Regions from separate parts of the Arthrobacter sp. PGP41 genome, predicted to be linked through region 2. Evidence: riboswitches for the same ligand, from Rfam matches in the RefSeq annotation. Region 2 holds a riboswitch; each other region holds the start of a gene.
What was found. A riboswitch is a leader RNA that binds a small molecule or an ion and turns the genes downstream of it on or off. The one in region 2 is predicted to bind thiamine pyrophosphate.

Region 1: linked by a shared signal. The riboswitch ahead of C3B78_RS18325 (ECF transporter S component) and the one ahead of thiC (phosphomethylpyrimidine synthase ThiC) in region 2 are both predicted to bind thiamine pyrophosphate.
Region 3: linked by a shared signal. The riboswitch ahead of thiO (glycine oxidase ThiO) and the one ahead of thiC (phosphomethylpyrimidine synthase ThiC) in region 2 are both predicted to bind thiamine pyrophosphate.

What each region holds. Positions count from the first base shown of each region.
Region 1 covers NZ_CP026514.1:3,989,620-3,997,398, reverse strand. Annotated here, with positions in the region: gene C3B78_RS18375 (Na(+)/H(+) antiporter subunit C) at 1-278, shown strand, start outside; gene C3B78_RS18370 (Na+/H+ antiporter subunit D) at 275-1,879, shown strand; gene C3B78_RS18365 (Na+/H+ antiporter subunit E) at 1,876-2,421, shown strand; gene C3B78_RS18360 (monovalent cation/H+ antiporter complex subunit F) at 2,418-2,696, shown strand; gene mnhG (monovalent cation/H(+) antiporter subunit G) at 2,686-3,087, shown strand; gene C3B78_RS18350 (DUF4235 domain-containing protein) at 3,106-3,369, opposite strand; gene C3B78_RS18345 (CDGSH iron-sulfur domain-containing protein) at 3,448-3,663, opposite strand; gene C3B78_RS18340 (iron-containing redox enzyme family protein) at 3,722-4,819, opposite strand; gene C3B78_RS18335 (DUF4383 domain-containing protein) at 4,806-5,357, opposite strand; gene C3B78_RS18330 (heme-degrading domain-containing protein) at 5,488-6,030, opposite strand; TPP riboswitch at 6,116-6,256, shown strand; gene C3B78_RS18325 (ECF transporter S component) at 6,321-6,944, shown strand; gene C3B78_RS18320 (ABC transporter ATP-binding protein) at 6,944-7,779, shown strand, end outside.
Region 2 covers NZ_CP026514.1:2,627,985-2,635,763, reverse strand. Annotated here, with positions in the region: gene ffh (signal recognition particle protein) at 1-198, shown strand, start outside; gene C3B78_RS12030 (alpha/beta fold hydrolase) at 306-1,037, shown strand; gene thiC (phosphomethylpyrimidine synthase ThiC) at 1,042-2,865, opposite strand; TPP riboswitch at 2,860-2,967, opposite strand; gene C3B78_RS12020 (amidohydrolase family protein) at 3,045-4,127, shown strand; gene C3B78_RS12015 (VOC family protein) at 4,241-5,116, shown strand; gene C3B78_RS12010 (hypothetical protein) at 5,282-5,722, shown strand; gene rpsP (30S ribosomal protein S16) at 5,943-6,365, shown strand; gene C3B78_RS12000 (RNA-binding protein) at 6,367-6,609, shown strand; gene rimM (ribosome maturation factor RimM) at 6,720-7,268, shown strand; gene trmD (tRNA (guanosine(37)-N1)-methyltransferase TrmD) at 7,269-7,779, shown strand, end outside.
Region 3 covers NZ_CP026514.1:2,943,855-2,951,633, forward strand. Annotated here, with positions in the region: gene C3B78_RS13355 (TetR/AcrR family transcriptional regulator) at 1-51, shown strand, start outside; gene C3B78_RS13360 (DUF3107 domain-containing protein) at 115-339, shown strand; gene C3B78_RS13365 (hypothetical protein) at 380-682, shown strand; gene C3B78_RS13370 (4a-hydroxytetrahydrobiopterin dehydratase) at 772-1,113, opposite strand; gene C3B78_RS13375 (thiazole synthase) at 1,157-1,969, opposite strand; gene thiS (sulfur carrier protein ThiS) at 1,978-2,214, opposite strand; gene thiO (glycine oxidase ThiO) at 2,211-3,539, opposite strand; TPP riboswitch at 3,534-3,651, opposite strand; gene thiE (thiamine phosphate synthase) at 3,680-4,435, shown strand; gene C3B78_RS13395 (RNB domain-containing ribonuclease) at 4,511-6,016, shown strand; gene C3B78_RS19715 (hypothetical protein) at 6,154-6,294, opposite strand; gene C3B78_RS13400 (DEAD/DEAH box helicase) at 6,321-7,779, shown strand, end outside.

The DNA.
Region 1 (7,779 bases), 1.4 Mb from region 2:
TCTCCTTTGCCGTCACCGCCTTTATGCTCGGCATCATCTACCGCACCTGGGTTTTGGCCCGCCGGGATGAGATCCAGGCCGACATCGAGGACCTCAGGGTTGCGGAAACACCAAGCTTCGACGCCGAGGACGACGCCGAGGTCCCCGCAGAGACGTCCGAGTTCCCGCTGGCCACCGTCCTGGCCGGCGGCCGCGAAATACCCGCGGAGCAGGCAGCAGCGGAAGAAAAGCCGGGCTCGGAAAACATCACCGCCGGCCCGGAAGGAGGCGGAAAGTGAACCTCGCAAGCCTCGCGCCGCTCGCCGTCATACTTCCCATCGTGGGTGCCGCCCTGACCTTCCTGCTGATCCGCCACTCACGGGCCCAGCGGGTGGTCAGCATCCTCCTGCTGTCCCTCACGCTCCTGCTCGAATGCCTCCTGCTGGCCTCCGTGTGGGACGGCGGCACGGCTGCGGTGAGCATCGGCGGCTGGCTGCCGCCGTGGGGCATCGTGCTGGTGGTGGACCAGTTCTCGTCCCTGATGCTGGTGGTCTCCTCGGCGGTGAGCCTGGCCGTGCTGGTCTACGCCACTGGGCAGGGCATGGCCGACGGCGACCAGGACGCGCCCGTCTCGATCTTCCACCCCACATACCTGATCCTGGTGGCCGGCGTGTCCAACGCGTTCCTTTCCGGGGACCTCTTCAACCTCTATGTCGGCTTCGAGATCCTGCTGACGGCAAGCTACGTGCTGATGACCCTGGGCGGCACGGGGCCCCGCATCCGGGCGGGCGTCACCTACGTGGTGGTGTCCGTGGTGTCGTCGGTGCTGTTCCTGATCTCGATCGCCATGGTCTACGGGGCCACCGGAACCGTCAACATGGCCGATCTTGCCATGAAGCTCGGCGAGCTGGACCAAGGCACCAGAACCCTCCTGCACGTGATGCTGCTGGTGGCGTTCGGCATCAAGGCGGCCGTGTTCCCGCTGTCCTTCTGGCTGCCCGACTCCTACCCCACGGCGCCGGCGCCGGTCACCGCAGTGTTCGCCGGCCTGCTCACCAAAGTGGGCGTCTACGCCATGGTCCGGACCGAGACGCTGCTCTTTCCCGGGGACTCCCTTAACACTCCGTTAATGGTGGCCGCGCTGCTGACCATGGTGGTGGGGATCCTGGGTGCCCTGGCGCAGAGCGACATCAAACGTCTGCTCTCCTTCACCCTGGTGAGCCACATCGGGTACATGGTGTTCGGCCTGGCCATGTCCTCGACGGCAGGGCTGGGGGCGGCGGTCTTCTACGTGGCGCACCACATCACCATCCAGACCAGCCTCTTCCTGGTGACGGGGCTGATCGAACGCCGCGGCGGGAGCTCCTCGGTGGACCGGCTGGGCGGCCTCGCCAAGCTGTCGCCCCTGCTGGCATTGCTGTTCTTCATCCCCGCAATGAACCTGGCCGGGATTCCGCCCTTCTCAGGATTCCTGGGGAAGGTGGGTCTCATGCAGGCCGGGATTGAACTGGGGACGCCGCTGGCGTACGTGCTGGTGATCGGCGGGGTGCTTACCAGCCTGCTGACCCTGCTTGCCGTGGCGAGGGTGTGGAACCGCGCGTTCTGGCGCCGGCCCTCGGACGCCGAACACCCGGATCCCGTGCTGCTTGCGCCGGCCGCCGGGCGGGCCGACGGCCCTGGCGCCAAACGGAACACCGTCACACTGCTGCCGCGCACCATGGTGGGCTCGACAGTGGGGCTGGTGGTCCTTGGCGTTGCCCTGACGGTTTTCGCGGGGCCGCTGTTCACGGTCTCTGACCAGGCTGCGCGCGACATGCTGGACCGGACCTCCTACATCCACGCTGTCCTGGGCGGAGGCGTCGACGTCCCGATGGTTGCCACGCCGGGAGGGGGAAAATGAGCCGCCGCCGGATTTCCCTCCGCCAGGAGCTGCCGCTCCTAGTCTGGCTGGTCATTGTCTGGGGTGCCCTGTGGCAGGACTTCAGCCCCGGCAACCTCCTGTTCGGGGCGTTGCTGGCCGTGGCGGTCGCGCGGCTGTTCTACCTTCCACCGGTGGAACTGAGCGGCCGGTTCAACATCCTGTACGCCGTTCCCTTCGCGCTCGTCTTCCTGGCCAAGGTGGTGGCTGCCAGCGCGCAGCTCCTGTACCTTGCCATCGCCAAGGGGCCAAAGGTGACCAACGCCGTCGTCGCCGTCCCGCTCCGCAGCCGCCAGGACCTCATGGTCACGGCCACGGGGCACGTGATTTCCCTGATTCCGGGCTCGCTGGTGGTGGAGGTGGACCGCTCCACGTCCACCCTCTACCTGCATGCCCTCAACATCAGTTCCCCGCAGGAAGTCGAAAACCTTAAAAATGAGGTGCGGTCCATCGAAGCGGGGCTGATCAGGATCATGGGCACCAAGGAAGAACTCGAAACCGTGCGAATGGAGGCGGGCGCATGATGCAGACCGTCCTGGCTGTTACTGCCGTAATCTTCTCGGTGGCCGCCGCCGGTGCCATCATCAGGATCTCCAGGGGACCTTCACTGCTGGACCGGGTGCTGGCCACGGACGTCCTGTTGGCCATCCTGGGCGGTGCCCTGTGCGTGGACATGGCCGTCAACAGGCACCTGAACAACCTGATGCTGGTGGTGGCCATTTCCATCATCGGCTTTATCGGGTCCGTGACGGTGGCAAGGTTCGTGGCGGACCGGAGGGAGCAGTCCAATGAGTCCTGACTCCACTGGCCTGGATGCCTGGGTGGATGTGCTGTCCGCTGTGTTCATGATCGTCGGGGCCGTCATGTCGCTCGGCGCGGCCATCGGCTTGCTTCGCTTCCCCGACCTGCTCAGCCGCATGCATGCCGCTACCAAGCCGCAGGTGCTGGGGCTGTTCCTGCTCCTGGCGTCCATCGGACTCCAGTTGCGCACCTGGTGGGTGTGGCCCGTACTGCTGGTCGCGTGGATTTTCCAGCTGCTCACCGTGCCCGTTTCAGCACACATGGTGGGCCGGGCCGGCTACCGGACCAAGCACCTCCACCGCGAGCTCCTCACCTCCGATGAGCTTGAGGCCGTGGTGCAAAAAGCCGCCGCCAAAACCGCCCGTGAGGAGGGTTCCGGCGACGGCTGAACACCGTTCGGCGTGCTGCTAGACGATGTCCTGGCTCTTGGCGAACCGGGTGATGGCGCGCTGGGTGCCACGGTTTGCCAGGACCTGGATGATGGTGCTCACCGAGGCAGAGATCAGGGCGAACGTCAGAGCCGAGTGAAGGCTCGTGGGGACGTCCTCGTGCTTGCCGGTGGGGGGCTTCCGGCCGGTGGTCTTTTCCCAGATGGCGTTGACGAGCTTGGTGCCGACAAAGCCTGCGCCGAGGCTCACGCCAGTGCCGAGCAGCTTGATGAAAAGGTTCATTCCTAGTACTCCTTGCGGGCGGAAAACGGGCTGTCCCTAGCCTAACCGGCGATTGCGGCCGGCCGGTGCAGGCGCTGCTCAGGTTGCCGGGGGTTCCGTCCGGAACTTGACCATCTTGTGCGTCCCATCGCAATAGGGCTTGATGGCTGACGCCCCGCAGCGGCACAGTGCCACGGTTTTCCGTTCACGGGGCAACGGTTCCCCGGAGGGCGTGACGATCTCGAAGTCGCCGCGCACAATCAGCGGACCGTCGGGGCACACCACGATGGAGCTCTCGGCCGGTTCCTGGTTCATTCGCGCTCCTGTTTGAGGTTGCCGGGGGTGATGGACGGCGGCGGGGAACTTGCGCCGCTCATGCTGCTGCCGGCACTGCCGCCCTTAGTGAGGTCCCGCCGTTCTCCCAAGACTGCAGGAGATGGGCGGACAGCCTGCCGTCCAGCGCCATGGCTGCCGTGGCACCGAACAGTACATCTCCAAGAAGTCCTGGTTCGGCTTCCACCAGGCCGCCGGCCAGGTCGCGGCCGGCGATCTGCTCGTGGACGGCGTCTGCTTCCACGTGTTCATCGAAATAGTGGGTGACGGCGGCATCGAAACCATGCCGCCGGAAGCCGCTGCCGTATAGGCGGTTGGGCTGGGAGGAGGTCATCTCATAGATGGCCAGGTGCCCGGTGATGGCACCCCGCAACCGGCGGTTAAGCCCGAACAGGGACATCAGGTTCACTGCGGCGAGGGAGACGGCCGGGACGGAATCGACGTAGGCGCCGTATTCGTCCGCCATCCCCAGGCCCCGCAGGGTGCGGGCGAAAAGTGCGCTGTGCATCCGTTCGGGACGTCCGCCGCCGTACTCATCCGCCTGGATTTCCACCAGCGCGGCCTTGGGGCGCCCGGCGAGCCGGGGAATGGCAAAGGTATGGGGATCGGCCTCCTTCAGCTGGTAGATGGACTTATGGATCAGGAATTCCTTGAGCTGATCCAGGCTGGCCTTCTTCGCCACGTACCGGGAGAGGCTGGGGCCGGTATCTCGGGCTGCGAGGCCGAACAGGACATCGGCCACAGCGTCGCTGGTGGGACGCGAGGCCGCGGGAAGCTCCAGTTCGCCGGCTGCTTCACGGGCGGTCCGCCTGAGCGCGGCCTCGAACGGCTTTTCCAGCAGCTGGCGGACCTGGATCAGTCCCGGCGCCCATTCCCACTCATCGCTGACGCCTGCGAGCCCGGTGTAGTGGAGCTCGTAGAGGCAGAAGAGCGTCAGCTGGAGGTCGTCATCGCCGATGATGTCCGGGGTGGCGGCCAACTGGCTGCTGACCGCCCGGTGCAGCCCCGCGGCGCGGTCATCGGCAGTTCCGGCGTCGGCGGTTCGGCCGTCGGGGCGGGTGCCAATGGAGCAGGGTACCTCCGTGAGAAGGGCGAACAAGGCGGCGCTGGCGGGACCGCGCGCTTCAGGGATTTTCATAGTGCTCCTTCAGGTCCGGCGTTGGTGCCGGTTCCGCGACGTCGTTGCTGGGGCTTCCGGGCCGGTTGCTGCTATCGCTGCTGCCAACGCCTGCGGGGACAGCGGGGCCTCGGGCAGCCAGGGTGATGGCCAGCGCAATCATGGCCAGGCCGAGGGCCAGGTGCAGCCAGTCGTCCGCGTTGTTCGCAGGGAGGAAGTTGGCAGGCGTGGTGTCACCCGCCAGGAAGCCGTACAGCCAGAGGAGCAGATAGGCCACGCCGCCGTAGATAAGGAAGTTCCTGGCTTGGGGATGCGTCCGCGCCATCAGGACCCCTGCAAGCCCGAAGACCAGGTGTACCGCGTTAAGGAGCACGGACACCTGGAAGACGCCCAGCAGCAGCGCCCCTGAACCAGGTCCGGCAAGGCCCAACGAGCCATAGTTGGAGGTAACGCCGGGGATGAAGCCCAAGATGCCCAACAGGAAGAAGACCGTGCCAATTCCGAGGGCGGCATTTTGCAGGCGTGTTCGGGGGCCCGTCAGGCGGGTGCTGGCTGCCATGTCCTGTTCTCCTCAAAACCCGGGAGACAACATAGTAAGCATGATTACTAAATAAATGCTAAGCAGCCTTTGTGTTTCTGCTGCCGGGTGGACGTGCGTCCAGCGTGCGGGTCGCTCCGCCAGCATGGCATCAGTCCGCTCCCGCGGAGCGGAGGATTTCACGCAGGGCCTCGACCACCAGGTCGTGATCCTGCACCTGGGGAAGCCCCGAAACCGTAACAGTGGCCACGGCGCCCACTCCGGTGACGTACAGCGGGAAGGAGCCGCCGTGCGCGGCGTACCGGCGCTGGTCGAACCAGCCCTGGTCCTCGATCCGGCCGCCGCGAAGCCGGCCGCGCAATCCCACCAGCAGTGAGGGGATCTCGTACCGTGCCGCAGTGCGCTGCTTCGCCCGGATCCAGTGATCGTTATCCGGCGTCGCACCGGGCAGGGCCGCATGGAACAGCACCTGCTGGCCCTTGGTGATGTCAATCGCGATAGGCAGCCCGCGCTCCTTCCCCAGCTCCACCAGGAGCAGTCCCAGGTTCAGGGAGTCGTCCAGGGAGAAGCCGGGAAACTGCAGTTCCCGGACTTCGCCTTCAATCCGGGCGATCAGTGCCGCCAAAGATCCCTCCGGCTGGATGGCATCGGAATCCGGGTCGAAGTCGGTCACATGCGGGGGATTGGCAGCCATGGCCCACAATCTACCCCCGCCGCGGTGTAAACTGGCAACGCCCAACAGGGTATTTCTGCAACGAATCATTTCAAGCAAAAGCAACATTCAACGACAGGGGAGCGCCGCCGTCGGGCATCACTGGCAATGCCAGGATCCGCAGGTGGGCGCTGAGAGTGCGGGCAGCCGCAGACCCTCGAACCTGATCCGGTTAGTACCGGCGCAAGGGAGTCGAGTTCTCGAAGTGCGCGCAGCGGCAGCATAGCCGGCAGCCGCGTCCACTTTCCCCTCCTGTTCCTCAGGAGGATCACATGGCAACAACAGCAGTCAAGAAGACCAGCAGCAAGTCCTGGCGAGTCGTGGACATCGTGGTGGCGGCCCTCATTGCCATTGCCGGCGGCGTCATTTTCTGGGCCTGGTCCCAGGGCGCGGCCGCAGTGTCCGGCCCCATGAACGCCACCTACCCGCCACTGACCGGCCTGATCGCCGGCGGCTGGATGATCCCGGCCGTGCTGGGCATGCTCATCATCCGCAAGCCCGGCGCCGCGCTGTTCTGCGAGACGGTAGCCGCCACCGGTGAGCTGCTCATGGGGTCCCAGTACGGGGCTTCCGTGCTGTTCTCCGGCTTCGTCCAGGGCCTCGGCGCCGAGATCATCTTCGCCATCTTCGTGTACCGGAAGTTCAACCTGCCCGTGGCACTGCTGGCCGGTGCCGCCGCCGGTCTCTTCTGCGGCCTCAACGACTCCTTCGCTCCGTGGGGCTGGAACATCGCCTACTCCGGCGGGGACAAGCTGGTGTACATCGTCTTCACCGCCATCTCCGGCGCGATTATCGCCGGCGCCCTGTCATGGATCGCCACCCGCGGGCTGGCCAGGACCGGAGTCCTGAGCTCGTTCGCGTCGCGGAAGGCAGCAACGGAGCCTGTCTTCTCCTGATGTCCGCACCTTCCCGCCAGGGCGCGCCCACCGCAGTGCGTCCCGCCGCCGTCGCGGCCCGCGGCTGGGGCTGGCGGCATGCCGGGCGCGCCAAGCCGGCGGTCCATGCCCTCGACCTGGACATCCGCCCGGGAGAGCGGGTGCTGCTGTTGGGGCCTTCCGGCGCAGGCAAGTCCACCCTCCTCCATGCTTTGGCGGGGGTCCTGGGGGATGTGGACGACGACGGCGGCGCGGCCGGCGATTCCGACGAGTCGGGTTCGCTGCTGGTTGACGGAGCCTCCCCCCGCGAGCAGCGCGGGCGCGCCGGCCTCATGCAGCAGGACCCCGAAACGCAGGTGGTCCTGTCCCGCGTGGGTGACGACGCCGCCTTCGGCGCCGAGAACCTCGCCGTGCCCCGCCACGCCATCTGGAGCCGCGTGCACGAGGCGCTGGACGACGTCGGACTTTCCCACCTCCCGCTGGACCATCCAACGTCGGTACTCTCCGGCGGGCAGAAACAGCGGCTGGCGCTCGCGGGCATCCTTGCCATGCGTCCCGGTCTCATCCTGCTGGACGAGCCGACGGCGAACCTGGACCCGGCCGGCGTGCTGGAGGTCCGCGACGCCGTGGCGCGATGCCTGGACAAAACCGGCGCCACGCTGGTGGTGGTGGAGCACCGGGTGTCCGTGTGGAAGGACCTGGTGGACCGGATTGTGGTGCTGCAGCCCGGCACCGACGCGAAGGACGCCGTGCTGCTGGACGGCCCGCCGGACCAAGTGCTCAGGGAAGCCCGGAGCATGCTGATTGCCGCCGGGGTGTGGGTGCCCGGCTATGTCCCGGACACCCGGCTGCGTGC
Region 2 (7,779 bases):
GCAAAGAACGCACCCAAGAAGAAGGCGAAGTCCGGCAACCCGGCCAAGGCTGCCCAGGAGCGGAAGGACGCCGAGGCCCGCCGGGCCAACGCGGCCAAGGCTCTGCCGACAGGCGCAGCGTTCGGCCAGCAGCCGGGCGACTTCGATCCGTCCCAGCTGAACCTGCCCAAGGGCTTCGACAAGTTCCTGGGCAAGTAGCCATCCCCCCCTCCCAACTAGGTAGCGCCAAGTGTCGTTTTGACGGTTCATAACGACACTTGGCGCTACTTAGTTGGGATGTCGGGGCCGTGGAATAGGGTTGGGTCATGTTCAAGCAGAGGGTAGTGTTCGTGCACGGCGCGGGCAGCTTCGGCGCCGCGGCCTGGCCCCGCCAGCATGGCCTCGCACTGTCCTATGACGCGCTCTTCCTGCGCCGCCACGGCTACGACCCCGTGGCAGAGCCGGTGGAGTCCTCCTTCGAAGAGGACGCCGGGATCCTGCTGCGGTCACTTGCCGACGACGGGAGGGGCGCCGTCGGCGGGCACGTCGTGGCACACGCCCAAGGTGCCGTCGCAGCGATGATGGCCGCCGTCGAACGCCCCGACCTTGTCTACTCGCTGACGCTGGTGGAACCTGCATGCCTCTCCCTGACCGCGGAACTGCCGGCGACGGCGGCGCACATTGCGTTGATGAAGCCGCTCCTGGACGTCCGGCACCAACTCAGCGACGACGACTTCCAGCGGGAATTCGTGCGCCGGGTCTACGCCACGGACCTGCAGCACCCGGCCACCGTGGAAGAGAAGCGGTCCGCCCGGCGGCTGCGGCTGCAGGTGCCGCCGTGGGAAGCGCCGCTGCACATCGTGCCGGGCGTGCCGACGCTCGTCCTGACGGGCGGCTGGGAGCCGCTCTACGAAGAGATCGCGGGCTACCTACGGGAGACCGGCGCCCTCCACCGCACTGCGGCGGGAGGACACCGGCCCCAGGATTCAATAGAGGGGGACCGCATCATCCGCTCGTTCATCGGCGATGCCAGCCGGGTCCAGGCACGGGCCTCCTGACGCCCTAGCTTCCGGCGGCAACACGGGGCTCCGGCAGGTACACCTTGCCGCCGGCCGCCCGGAATTCCTCGCTCTTGCCCTTCATCCCCGCAGCAGCCTCCGCCAGGGCTGCCTGCGACTCTGCCGAGCCAAATTCGTCCCGGATGTCCTGGCTGATCCTCATGGAACAGAACTTGGGGCCGCACATGGAACAGAAATGCGCCGTCTTGGCAGGTTCCGCGGGCAGGGTCTCATCATGGAAGGCTTCCGCCGTGACCGGGTCCAGGGACAGCGCGAACTGGTCGCGCCAGCGGAATTCGAAGCGCGCCTTGGACAGCGCGTCATCGCGCTCGTGCGCGCCCGGGTGGCCCTTTGCAAGGTCTGCCGCGTGTGCGGCGATCTTGTACGTGATCACCCCGGTCTTGACGTCGTCCTTGTTGGGCAGCCCCAAGTGTTCCTTCGGGGTGACGTAGCAGAGCATGGCGGTGCCGTAGCGTGCGATCTCGGTGGCACCGATGGCCGAGGTGATGTGGTCGTAGCCCGGCGCAACGTCGGTGACCAGCGGCCCGAGTGTGTAGAACGGCGCACCCTTGCACAGCTCCTGCTGGCGCTCTACGTTCTCCCGGACCAGGTGGAACGGGATGTGGCCCGGTCCCTCCACCATCACCTGCACGTCGAATTCCCAGGCGCGCGCCGTCAGCTCAGCCAGCGTGTCCAGTTCGGCGAACTGCGCAGCATCGTTGGCATCCGCTGTCGCCCCCGGCCGCAGCCCGTCACCCAGGGAAAACGCGACGTCGTACTTGGCAAAGATTTCACAGAGCTCGTCAAAGTGCGTGTAGAGGAAGTTCTCCCGGTGGTGCGCCAGGCACCAGCCTGCCATGATCGAACCGCCGCGGGACACGATGCCTGTCACCCGGTTGGCCGTCAGGGGCACGTAACGCAGCAGGACGCCGGCATGGATGGTCATGTAGTCCACACCCTGTTCGCACTGTTCGATGACGGTGTCGCGGAAGATCTCCCAGGTAAGGGCATTGGCTTCCCCGTTGACCTTCTCGAGCGCCTGGTAAATGGGGACGGTGCCGATAGGCACGGGCGAGTTGCGGATGATCCATTCGCGGGTGGTGTGGATGTCTTCGCCGGTGGAAAGGTCCATGACCGTGTCGGCGCCCCACTGCGTTGCCCACTGCAGTTTGTCCACCTCCTCGGCGATGGAGCTGGTGACGGCCGAGTTGCCGATGTTGGCGTTGATTTTCACCAGGAAGGCCTTGCCGATGATCATTGGCTCGGACTCGGGGTGGTTGATGTTGCTGGGGATGATGGCGCGGCCCGCGGCCAGCTCGCTGCGGACCAGTTCAACATCGCAGTTCTCGCGCAGGGCCACGAAGCGCATCTCCGGGGTGATCATGCCCTGCCGTGCGTAGTGCATCTGCGTTACGGTCCGGCCGCCGACGGCGCGGCGGGGCACGGGGCGCGCTCCCTTCCACTCGGCGCTGGCGGCGCCGCGGCGGACAGCTGAGCGGCCGTCGTCGAGCAGGTTCCTTTCCCTGCCGCTGTACGCCTCGGTGTCTCCGCGTGCTTCGATCCAGTCAGACCGGAAGGGACGGAGGCCGCGGACGGGGTCGCTGCCGGGTCCTGCCGTCCGGTAGGTCTGGAACGGCCCGTTCGGCTTTCCGTTCGGGGAAGCTTCCAGCGCAATTTCCGTCACCGGGACCCTGATCCCCGTGCCGGCATCCTCAAGGTAGGCCAATGAATGGGATTTCAGGGACTGCGTCTCCGGTGGCTGGTGGCCGGCCGCTCCCGGGGCAGGACGGTTTTGGGCAGGGTTCAGCTGTGCATTTTGTGTACTCAAGGAATACTCACTTCCTTCGCCGGCATTACCCGGACAGGTTCGACGGTCGCAGGCTGCATCAGCCCGATCTCAGCCCCTGCAGGGGCACCCGTGTGGTCAAGATGAAAGCTACCACAGACACCGAATCACCCCTGTCACATTCGCGGTGCTAGCCTGTCCGGGCGAGGAGAGGAAAGTCCATGGCAGAAACCATCCAGTTCACGGGAACCGTCCTTACCGGGCCGGACAGCGAGGCCCGCGGGCTGTGGTCCGTGGACGGCAGGCTCACGTTCCGCCAACCGGCGAAGGCGCCGGACAGGATCCTTGCAGGCTGGGTGCTGCCGGGCTTCGTGGATGCACACTGCCATATCGGTTTAGGCGTGGGAGGCGCAGTGGATGCGTCCGTCGCCGAGGACCAGGCCCGGACGGACCTGATGGCCGGCACGCTTCTGGTCCGGGACGCAGGTTCCCCTGTTGACACCCGCTGGCTGCAGGGCGGGCGCGACGTCCCGGTGCTGATCCGCGCGGGCCGCCACGTTGCCCGGACACGGCGGTATTTGCGTGGATTCGCGGAAGAGGTTGAGCCGGACGGCCTGGTGGAAGCCGTCCGGAAGCAGGCCCGGGACGGTGACGGCTGGGTCAAACTCGTGGGGGACTGGATTGACCGCGGCGCCGGTGACCTGGCGCCGTCCTTTCCTGCCGCCGTCGTCCGGGATGCCGTCCTGGCCGCGCACGACGAGGGCGCGCGCGTTACGGCGCACTGTTTCGCCGAAGAGACGCTGGACGACATGCTGGACGCCGGCATCGACTGCGTGGAGCATGCCACTGGTCTTCTGCCCCGCCACCTTCCCCGCTTTGTGGAGCAGCGGGTACCCATCGTGCCCACCCTCGTCAACGTCGCCACCTTCCCGGACATTGCGGCACAGGCCGATCCCAAGTTCCCCAAATATGCGGCGCATATGCGTGCGCTGTGGGAACGGCGGGAGGAGCGGGTGCTTGAGGCCTATGAGGCCGGGGTGCGGATTTACGCCGGAACCGACGCGGGCAGCGTCATCAGGCACGGCAGGATTGCCGACGAAATCCTCGCCCTGCATGCGGCAGGACTGCCGATGGCCGCCGCCCTGGACGCGGCGTGCTGGAGTGCACGGACGTGGCTGGGCGCGGAGGGGATTGCGGAAGGGGCACGGGCTGACGTTGTGCTCTGCAGGGAGGACCCGCGAAAGGTGCCGGACACGATCCGTGACCTGGCGCATGTGGTCCTGGGCGGGAAGGTGGTCCGCTAAGCAGCCGGCGGGGAGGTGCCACAAGTTAGGACTTGGAATAAATTGAAGCTTCAAGTAATTTTAACAGTGAAAGGCCTCCGGATCGGAAGGCCCCACAGCACCGGGAGTTATCAATGACTGCAGAAGCCGCCAGCCAGGATCTCCTTCCTGCCGACCTCGCCATGGGCACAGTGATGCTCAAGGTGGGCGACATGAAGGTCATGACCGATTACTACCAGCGGGCCCTCGGCCTGGAGGTCGTCGCGGAGCAGGACGGCGGGCTCTACCTCGGCCGGCTGCAGAAACCGCTGGTGCACTTGGCGCCCGCTCCGGGCCTGGACCTTCCGGGCAGGGGAGAGGCCGGCCTCTTCCACACTGCGCTGCTGTTTGAGAACCAGGCAGACCTGGCCGCGACCATCGCCTCGGCCGCCCGGTTTGAACCCCGTTCCTTCACCGGCAGCGCAGACCACCTGGTCAGCGAGGCCTTCTACTTCACCGACCCCGAGGGTAACGGGGTCGAACTCTACTGGGACCGGCCGCGCAGCAGCTGGTCCTGGAACGGCGCTGACGTGGTAATGGACAGCCTGGCCCTTCCGCCGCAGCGCTACCTGGAGCAGCACCTCAGCGAGGAGTCCCTGGAACACCAGCGCGGCGCCGCTGCGGGTGTGGGCCACGTGCATCTCCAGGTGGGCGACGTCCAGACCGCCCGCGACTTCTACGTGGGGACCCTCGGCTTCGAAAAGACCGCCGGCTGGCACGGTCAGGCCCTGTTCGTCTCAGCGGGCCGCTACCACCACCACATGGCCATGAACGTGTGGAACAGCCGTGGCGCCGGGCCGCGGAAGGACACCCTGGGCCTGGGTGAGGTCCTCATTGAAGTGCCGTCGGGGGACGACGTCGGTGCCCTCGCCGACCGCCTGAAGGTTGCCGGTGTTGCCGCCCACCACACCGGAGCCGAACTCCGGTTCGAGGATCCGTGGCGCAACCGGATCCGGGTGGCAGTTCGCTGACCGGCGCCGTCCCGGGCAGGGTTTGGTGCATCCTCAAGGGTGGGGCCGCCGGCTGGCAGCGCCGGGAAAGTCCGGCGGTACCTGTACTAGGCTGAAACCGAACTGCCGGGCAGCGCGCGCTGAATCCCGGCGGGCCGCACCGTCAACGGAATGAGGGCACTTCCCATGGGCTTCACCGAAATCTTTGTTGCCACCCACGACGCCGCACTGAAGCGCGGCGGCATCCTGGACAAGGGCGGCAGCGCCCCTGCCGGCGACGCGGTCCGGATCCCGGAAATCAGCGACTTTGAAGTGGAGCAGCTCGGTGACCTCGCCGGCACCGCCGTCCACGCCGGCGGGGCGGACTATGAGCTGACCATGGTGGACGTGGCGAGCGATTCGCTCCTCGCCGTTCCGCCCGCCATGGTGCGCGCCTTGGCCGACCTGCTCTCCTATGAAACCGAAGGGGAGGGTGACGTCCTCGACGACGTGGCTGAGCAGTGGGCGGCGCTGGATGACATGCCCTTCGATGCCGCCCAGGCGCGCACCTACGTGCGGCAGCTCGCTGAAATGGCCAGCGGACTCGCTGACTCGGAGCGCACTGGCCTCTACGTCTGGTCCGCCTGAGCCGTTGCCGCCCATCTGCTGTCCGGACAGGGCGGGGCCGCGCCGGGACGTGTCAAGTCGAAATCCGGACGCTGATCTGGCACAATAAACAGGTACTCGATCTGCGTGGCCCCTCTCTCCGCGTCAGGATCCTGTCCTTCGAACCTGCAAGTATGGCCCGCCCCACGGGTGCAGAAAGCCGGGTTCACCCCCTTTTTCTGAAACAGGAGTGACCACAACAGTGGCCGTAAAGATTCGCCTTAAGCGCTTTGGCAAGATGCGCGCACCGTACTACCGCATCGTCGTCGCGGACTCACGCACCAAGCGTGACGGCCGTGCCATCGAAGAAATCGGCAAGTACCACCCCACCGAAGAGCCCTCATACATCGAGGTCAACTCCGAGCGTGCCCAGTACTGGCTGTCCGTCGGCGCCCAGCCGTCCGAGCAGGTCGCCGCGATCCTCAAGATCACCGGTGACTGGCAGAAGTTCAAGGGCCTGCCGGGCCAGGAAGGCACCCTGAAGACCAAGTCCGAGAAGGCAGCCTTCGTTGCCCCGGAAAAGGGTTCCGTGATCATCCCGGAAGCCATCACCAAGAAGGCATCCAAGTCTGATGCAGCCGAAGCACCTGCCGAGGCCGAAGCAGAGACCACCGAGGCTGAGTAGATTGCTGGCAGAAGCGCTGGAACACCTGGTCCGCGGAATCGTTGATTCCCCGGATGACGTCAAGGTCAGCTCCAAGAACAACCGCCGCGGGGACACCCTCGAAGTGCGTGTTCACCAGGACGACCTCGGACGGGTGATTGGCCGCCAGGGCCGCACGGCGCGTGCACTGCGCACCGTGGTGGCAGCCCTGGCCGGCGGGGAGCCGGTGCGGGTCGACGTCGTCGATACCGACCGCCGCCGCTGAGCGCTCGGCAATACCAGTTCTAGCTCCGGCCCCTCCACCAACGCGGTGGAGGGGCCGGAGTGCTTTCACCAGAACACCGTGGACTAACCACAATCCGAACAGAGGAACACATGCAGCTTCAGGTGGCACGAATCGGCAAACCCCATGGCATCCGCGGGGAAGTAACGGTCCAGGTCCTGACCGATGCCCCTGAGGACCGGTTCGTCCCGGGCACCGAGTTCATGGTTGAACCGGCGGCCGCGGGCCCGCTCACTGTGAACAGTGCCCGCTGGAACAAGGACATCCTGCTGCTGGGCTTCGACGGGATCGAAACCCGCAATGAAGCGGAAACCCTCCGCGGCGCCAAGCTCTTCATCGAAACCGAGGAGCTGGACGAGGACGACGACGAGGGCTGGTACGAGCACGAGCTCGTTGGCCTGGAGGCCCGGGTGGGCTCAACCGTTGTAGGCAAGGTTGCCGCCCTCAACACCGGGGCCGCGCAGGACCTGCTGATGGTCACCACGCCGGAAGGCGGCGAGATCCTGGTTCCGTTCGTCGAGCAGATTGTTCCCGAAGTCAATATCGAGGAGGGCTACATCCTCCTCACGCCGCCTGAGGGTCTTTTCGAGCTGAACGCGGATGCCGAAGCAGCCCCTTCGGAACCGGAAGGCAAAGCGTAGATGCGGATCGACGTCGTCAGCATCTTCCCGGAGTACCTGGCACCCCTGGAGCTGTCGCTGATCGGCAAGGCCAGGCAGGACGGGATCCTGGACCTGCGTGTCCACGATCTCCGCTCCTTCACCACGGACCGTCACCGGACGGTGGATGACACCCCCTACGGCGGTGGTGCCGGCATGGTCATGAAGCCCGAACCGTGGGCGCAGGCCCTGGGCTCCATTGCCGAGGACCGCCCGGAAGGGGCGGCCAGGCCGGTATTGATTGTTCCCTCGCCCGCCGGGGAACGCTTCACCCAGGCACTGGCCTACGAACTGGCGGAACAGGAGCACTTGGCGTTCGCCTGCGGACGCTACGAAGGCATTGACGAACGCGTGATCGAGTGGTCCCGGGAGTACTTCGACGTCCGCCCCGTCAGCCTGGGAGACTACGTCCTGAACGGCGGCGAGGTGGCAGTCCTGGCCATGGTGGAGGCCATCGGCCGCCTCCTGCCGGGCGTGGTGGGCAATCCCGAAT
Region 3 (7,779 bases), 320 kb from region 2:
ATCTACCGTTTAGCTTGGCGCGGAATCTCTCGCTTCCCCAAAGAGTCCTAGACTACAAATAAGACAACACCTCGTAGAGAAGCACGAGAAACTTTGACTGGCTGGGAGGCCCCTGTGGAGATTAAGATCGGCGTTCAGAACGTTGCCCGCGAAATTGTGCTCGAATCAACCGAGGACGCGGATTCTGTGGCCAAGGTCGTGGGGGAAGCGATCACAACGGGCAACGAACTGCGACTGAAAGATGAAAAGGGACGCCTGATCATTGTTCCCGGCGGCGCGCTTGGCTACGTGGAAATCGGTGCAGAAGAGGCACGGCGCGTAGGTTTCGGCCAGTTCTAGCGCCCGGCCACAGAACCCCGTCCGCAGCTCGAGGAGAACCATGCTTTCGCTGACCATCGTTGTACTGGCCGCCGCCGCGGCAGGCTTCATTGTCTGGGCCAACGACAAGCGGCATGCCAAGTATGGTGCAGGCCTGCCCGCCGGGGTCGCCGTGGGAGTGGCGGCCTTGAGCTGGACCATCCTGGTGGCGGCCGGGTTCGGCTACCTGCCGGGGCTGACGTGGATGCCGTGGGTCCTGCCAATCGTGCTGGGCGCAGGCGCCGCAACAGGGGCAGCGGTGTACCTCGGCCGCACGCGTGCGCGCCGGGACGCGGAAAGGCTTACGGCGATCCTCCGGGCGTAGGGCCGGCGCAAGGCAACCGGCAGCAGTGGCCGCCATCCCGTAAGGGGTGGCGGCCACTGCTCCTTAGGGACCAGTTGTTGGTGACGAGGCTACTGGCGCCCGGGCACGTACTTCGCCGGCTCGGCAACGGCCCCCGACGCTGCCGCAGCTTCACTTGCTCCCGCAGCTGCCGCGATGTCCCGGTCAGTCACCTGTCCCCCTGCGTCGTGGGACGTGTAGCGGATAAAGACGCGGTTGTAACGCCAGTCGAGGTCGGGATGGTGGTTTTGTTCCTCGGCCAGACGTCCGACGGCGGCAATCAGCTCAAGTGCGGCAACCGCCGTCGGCATCTTGAAGACAGTGACCAATCCGCCATTGTCGGCCCGCCAATCAGGCAGTCCAGCCAAGGCTTCGTCGACTCGTTCCGGGGGAAGGGCGTCTTTGCCGGCCACTGCTGCTCCTTGAGTCAAGGCGCCAGCCGGTGGACAGCGGGGCCTACAAGAACTCGGCCCGGCCTTCCATCGCCGACGACGCCAGCGCATGTTCACGGCGAGGTATGCGACCTGCCGCTTTCGCCAGCCTACCTGCGATGACGGCATGCTTGAAGGCCGCGCCCATCATGGCCGGATCCTGTGCCCGGGTCACCGCCGTGGCCAGGAGCACGGCGTCACATCCGAGTTCCATCGCCAGGGCGGCGTCGGATGCGGTACCGATGCCCGCATCCAGCACCACCGGAACCGAGGCCCGGGACACGATGAGCTCGATGTTGTGCGGGTTAAGGATGCCCAGGCCGGTGCCAATGGGCGAGCCGAGCGGCATGACCGCGGTGGCTCCCAGGTTCTCGAGCCGAAGCGCCAGGACGGGGTCGTCATTGGTGTAGGCGAAAACCTTGAATCCCCGGCTGACCAGCTGCTCGGTGGCGTCCACGAGTTCCACGGCATCCGGCAGGAGGGTGTGTTCATCAGCGATGACTTCCAGCTTCACCCAGTCGGTTTCCAAGGCCTCCCTGGCAAGCTCCGCGGTGAGGACAGCGTCCCGGGCAGTGAAGCACCCCGCCGTGTTGGGGAGGACCTTGATGCCGTGGTCCACGAGCAGCTGGAAAAGCGAGCCGGCCTCATGGGGTGAATAGCGCCGCATGGCCACGGTGGTGAGCGAGGTGCCGGAAGCCAGGAGCGCGGCGCCAAGGCCCTCCAGGCTGGGCGCGCCGCCGGTGCCCATGATGAGCCGGGATCCGAGCGCGACGCCGTCGATCACCAGGGGGTCATGAAGGTCCGGCCGGGTGCCGGCGAGGGTGCTGCGGGTTTCCATCATGGTGGTCAGCCTCCCTGTACTGCCGTGACAAGTTCGACGTCGTCACCCTCGGTGAGCGCGGTGGCAAACCACTGGCTCCGTGGCACCACGTGGGCGTTGCGCGCCACGGCGACGCCCAGCTTCCGGCCATCGGTGGCCTGGCCGTCAGCCGCCAGTGCGCGGCCGGTGACCTCGGTGACGAGCGTGGTGATGGATGCGCCGTCGGCGACTGTATGTCCGGTTCCGTTCAGGGTGATGTTCATGCTGTCTCCTTGGGGTTGGGTGGGGTGGCCGCTGCAGCAGGCCGAACAGCGGCGCCGGAAAAGCGGCCGGGGTTGAAGGGGGCCCAGCGGGGGTCCGCCCTGCCTTCGAGCAGGTCCCGGCATATCGCGGCCGCTGCCGGGGTGAGGAGGACGCCGTGGCGGAAGAAGCCGGTGGCAATGATCAGCCCTTCCACGTGGCTTTGACCTGCAGGGCCGTCCTCCAAGGGGACCCGCCCGAGCAGCGGGGCGTTGTCAGGTGTGCCGGGACGGGCCCGGGCTGTGCATTCCAGCAGCTCAAGTTCTGCGACCGCAGGCACCAGGACCTGGGCGTCGCGCAGCAGCTGGTAGACGCTCCCTGCCGACACTGCCCCGGCGCTGGTTCCGCTGTCCTTCTTCCCCAGTGCGTCCTCACGCTGCGTTGCCCCGATCACCACGGTGCCGTCCTGCCGGGGGACGATGTACACAGGGATCCCGCGGACCAGTCCGCGCACGGTGGAAGTCAGCAGCGGCTGGAGGTGGGAGGGGACGGCGAGGCGAAGAATGTCGCCGTGGACCGGGCGCAAGGGCAAGTGCAGGTTTTCCGGCAGCCCGGTGAGGGCCGCGGCGTGCAGTCCGTTGGCCACCACCGTCTCCCTGGCCGCCACCGTTCCTCCGCCCTCCAGCGTGACGCCGGCGACGGCTCCGTCCCGCCAGAGCAGGCCCGCTGCCCGGTCCGGAACGGCGTAGCCCTCGGCGGCGCCGGCCACGAAGCTTCCGCCGCTCCCGGTTCCGCCGGTGTGCCGGGCCAGGGCACGGCGGAGGCAGGCCACCAGCAGCCGGGGATCCACCTGGTGGTCCGCCGGTGTATCCAGCGCCGAGGCAATGGCCGGGCTCAACAGCGGCTCCCGGCGCCGGGCTTCACGGATGGTGAGGGGCTCAACCGTCAGCCCGTTGGCCTGCTGCACCCCGCGCAGGTCCAGCAGCGCCTGCCGGTCCGCGGCGTCGGCACCCAGGGCGAGGGTCGGCGTCGTAAGATAACCGGGATCCGAACCGGCGGCCGCGGCGAGGCCTGCGGCAAAACCCGGCCAGCGCCCGGAGGCCTCCAGCATGAGTTCCAGGAGGTCCTCCTCCTGGTAGTGCAGCTCGCTCACCGGGGCAAGCATCCCCGCCGCGGCCCAGCTGGCACCGGATCCGGGGGCGTCATCGATGACCACCGCTGAATGCCCGGACCTTCTCACCTCCCAGGCGATGCCGTGGCCGATGACTCCCCCGCCGATGACCGCAACGTCGGCCTCCAGTGAAGAGCCGGGCGCGGGCCGGTACGGGGCTTCGAGCGCATTGGGCATGAGTGTCTCCTTCCCTACGCCGGTATTAGCCGGATCAGGTCAAGCGGTCGGCTCTGACGCCCTCTCAGCCCGGCGCTTTATGACAGCTGCCGCGGCTCCCGCAGTACGAGGCCAAGTGTAGAGGAACTAGGCTGGCACCCATGAATGTGTCCCGCCCTCCTGCCGCTGCATCCCCCGTCCCTGCTACAAACGCCTTTCTCAACGCCGGAGGCGGTTCCGGCGTGCAGGCCGCGCGCCTTTACCTCTGCACGGACGCGCGCCGGGAACAGGGCGATTTCGGGCAGTTCGTCGATGCCGCCTTCGCAGGCGGGGTGGACATCATCCAGCTGCGGGACAAGTCCATCGAAGCCGCCGAGGAGCTGGAGCTCCTGGCCGTACTCAAGGAATCGGCGGTGCGCCACGGCCGGCTGTGGGCGGTGAATGACAGGGCGGACGTCGCAGTGTTGTCCGGAGCCCCGGTATTCCACATCGGCCAAAAGGACCTGCCCCTCAAGGCGGCCCGGACGCTGTTGAACGGCAACGCGGCCATCGGCCTGTCAAGCCACAGCCCGGAGCAGGTGGACGCCGCCCTGGCTGCCGCCGCCGGCCCCTCGGCGCTGGACTACTTCTGCGTGGGGCCGCTCTGGGCAACTCCCACCAAGCCCGGACGGGCCGCCGTCGGGCTTGACCTGGTGAGGTACGCCGCCGCTGCTGTTGCAGGGGCGGAAGGGCAGGAGGACACGTTTGACAGCGGTGTGCCCTGGTTCGCGATCGGCGGCATCGACCACTCCAATGTTGAAGAGGTGGTGGAAGCCGGCGCACGCCGGATCGTGGTGGTCCGGGCCATTACTGAGGCTGATGATCCGGCCGCGGCCGCTGCCTCGCTCCGCAGCGCCCTGGACGGCGCCCGCCCATAACCCCGCACCGGACGGCTGTGCCTCTCCCGGCCGCTTCCGTGCACTATTGACGAAATTCGGGCTACGCTGATTTTCGTGTCACATCATCGGCTGGCCCCCAGTGTCCACGAGCACACCAATGCCCTCGAAGCGGCGCTGGGCGCGCTCCGGAGTGAGCTTGAGCTGCCGGGCGCGTACCCTGACGATGCCGTGAAGGACGCCGAGGCCGCCGTGTCCGCATTGCAGCTGCCGTCCCATGACCTGACGTCCGTTGAATTCATCACCATCGATCCGGCGTCGTCCACCGACCTGGACCAGGCGCTGTTCATCGAGCGCGACGGCGGCGGCTACCACGTTCTCTACGCCATCGCCGACGTGCCGGCGTTCGTTGCCCCGGGCGGCCCGCTGGACGCTGAGACGCGGCGCCGGGGACAGACCTTTTACACGCCGGACGGCCGCATCCCGCTGCATCCGGAAGTGATCAGCGAGGGGGCGGGAAGCCTCCTTCCGGGACAGGACTGTTCCGCGTTCGTGTGGGACTTCCGTCTTGACGGTGATGCGCAGGTCACTGCCGTCACGGTGCGGCGTGCCCGGATGCGCAGCCGCGCCAAGCTCAGCTACAAGGGCGCCCAGGCGGAACTTGACGGCGGCAGCCCCTCCCCTGTGCTGCTCCTCCTCAAAGAAGTGGGCCTCAAGCGCGTGGAACTGGAGCGTGCCCGGGATGGTGCCAGCCTGAACATGCCGGACCAGGAGATTGTCCAGCTTCCCGACGGCGGCTACCGGATTGCCGCCGCACCGCAGCTGCCCGTGGAGGACTGGAACGCCCAGATATCGCTGATGACCGGCATGGCAGCCGCGCAGCTCATGCTGGCCGGAAAAGTGGGCATCCTGCGCACCATGCCCGCCCCGGATGAGCGTTCCCTGAACCATTTCCGACTGCAGACAGAGGCCCTCGGAAAGCCGTGGGACGGCGAAGTCAGCTACGGCGAATACCTCCGCAGCCTGGACCCCACCCATCCCCGCCAGCTCGCAATCCTCCACTCCGCGGGGATGCTTTTCCGCGGGGCCGCCTATACGGCCTTCGACGGCACCGTCCCGGATGACGCCGTGCAGTCCGCCATCGGCGCAGCGTACGCCCATACCACCGCCCCGCTTCGCCGCCTGGTGGACCGCTTTGTGCTGGTCACCTGCGAGGCCTTGAGTAATGGCGGAGAGGTGCCCGGGTGGGTGCGGGATGCACTGCCGTCGCTTCCCGAGATCATGGCCGGCTCGGACCAGCTGGCATCCCGGATGGAGCGCATGGCGCTGGACACCGTGGAGGCGGCGCTGCTGATCAACCACGTCGGACAGGAGTTCGACGCGATCGTCATTTCAGGGTCGAAGCCCCAGAAGGAGAACGGGAACGGCGGCATAAGCCGGAACGGCAACGGCAAGGGCAAGAACGGCAACGGCGGCTCCGGGATCATCCAGATCGCCGAACCTGCAGTGACGGCGCGCTGCGCCGGAGAACTGGAGGCCGGAACCAAGGTCCGGGTGCGCCTCATATCCTCGGACATCGCCACGCGTGATGTGCATTTCGAACTGGTGCCGAAGGTGCCGTGAACCGGGGCGGTTTTGCGGCATAACCGGGCCGCAGCGCGGGCAAAAGCCGGATTTCCATGCCCTTGCGGCTAGACTGAAGGAGTAGAAATGGATGCCCGGTCGTTGATTTCCTTGATTTGAAACCAACAAGCCCGCCCCTACGCGATCTTGAGAACCACCCGCTGGTCACCAGTGCCAGCATAAAGATAGCCCGCGATCGGCTTCCACTGGAATTGCTTGCGCGCCTGAGCGTGCTCCGGAACGGCCTGCCGGCCGGCCCGTTGAGCAGGCAGCGCCATTGCCCAAATGAATAAGGAAACTCCCCGTGAGTGAATTGCATACCCACCAGCTTTTGACGGACGACTCCGGCACCGAAACGCTTGAGCCCGAAGAAACCATCATCTCCGACGAGAAGCCGCACGAGATTGAGGAGAAGTCCTTTGCGGACTTCAACGTCCGCGCCGACATCGTGGAGTCCCTGGCCGACGCCGGCATCACCCACCCCTTCCCCATCCAGGCCATGACCCTGCCGGTGGCACTCTCCGGACACGACATCATCGGCCAGGCCAAGACCGGCACCGGCAAGACCCTGGGTTTCGGTATCCCGGCCCTCCAGCGGGTTGTAGGCCGGGACGACGCCGGCTACGAAAAGCTTGCCGTCCCAGGCGCACCGCAGGCATTGGTCATTGTTCCCACCCGTGAACTGGCGGTTCAGGTCGCCAACGACCTGCAGACTGCATCCCGCAAGCGGAATGCACGCATCGCCACCATCTACGGCGGCCGCGCCTACGAGCCGCAGGTGGAGGCGCTGAAGAACGGTGTGGAAGTTGTGGTGGGAACCCCCGGGCGCCTCATCGACCTCTACAAGCAGAAGCACCTGAGCCTGAAAAACGTAAAGATCGTCATCCTGGACGAGGCTGACGAAATGCTTGACCTCGGCTTCCTGCCCGACGTCGAAACCCTGATCGCAGCAACACCGGCCGTCCGCCAGACCCTGCTGTTCTCCGCTACCATGCCGGGCCCGGTCATCGCCATGGCCCGGCGCTACATGACCCAGCCCACCCACATCCGTGCGGCGGATCCGGATGATGAAGGCCTCACCAAGCGCGATATCCGCCAGCTCATCTACCGTGCGCACAGCATGGACAAGATCGAGGTCGTCTCCCGCATCCTGCAGGCCCGGGGCCGCGGCCGGACCATCATCTTCACCAAGACCAAACGCACTGCCGCCAAGGTTTCCGAGGAACTCGTGGACCGGGGCTTCGCGGCCGCCGCCATCCACGGCGACCTCGGCCAGGGTGCCCGCGAGCAGGCCCTCCGGGCCTTCCGCAACAACAAGGTGGACGTCCTGGTGGCAACCGACGTCGCCGCGCGCGGCATCGACGTCGACGACGTCACACACGTCATCAACTACCAGTGCGTGGAAGACGAGAAAATCTACCTGCACCGCGTGGGCCGCACCGGCCGCGCCGGCAACAAGGGCACCGCCGTCACCTTCGTGGACTGGGACGACATGCCCCGCTGGGGACTGATCAACAAGGCCCTGGGCCTGAGCGTGCCGGAGCCCGTGGAGACCTATTCGTCGTCCCCGCACCTCTTTGAAGACCTGGACATTCCCGAAGGCACCAAGGGACGGCTCCCGCGCGACAAGCGCACCCTGGCCGGAGTTGACGCCGAAGTCCTGGAAGACCTGGGCGAAACGGGCAAGAAGAACGCCCGCGGGGGCCGCGACGCAGGCCGTGACGCCGGCCGCTCCGGCGGCCGTGACAGCCGCGACCGGGACA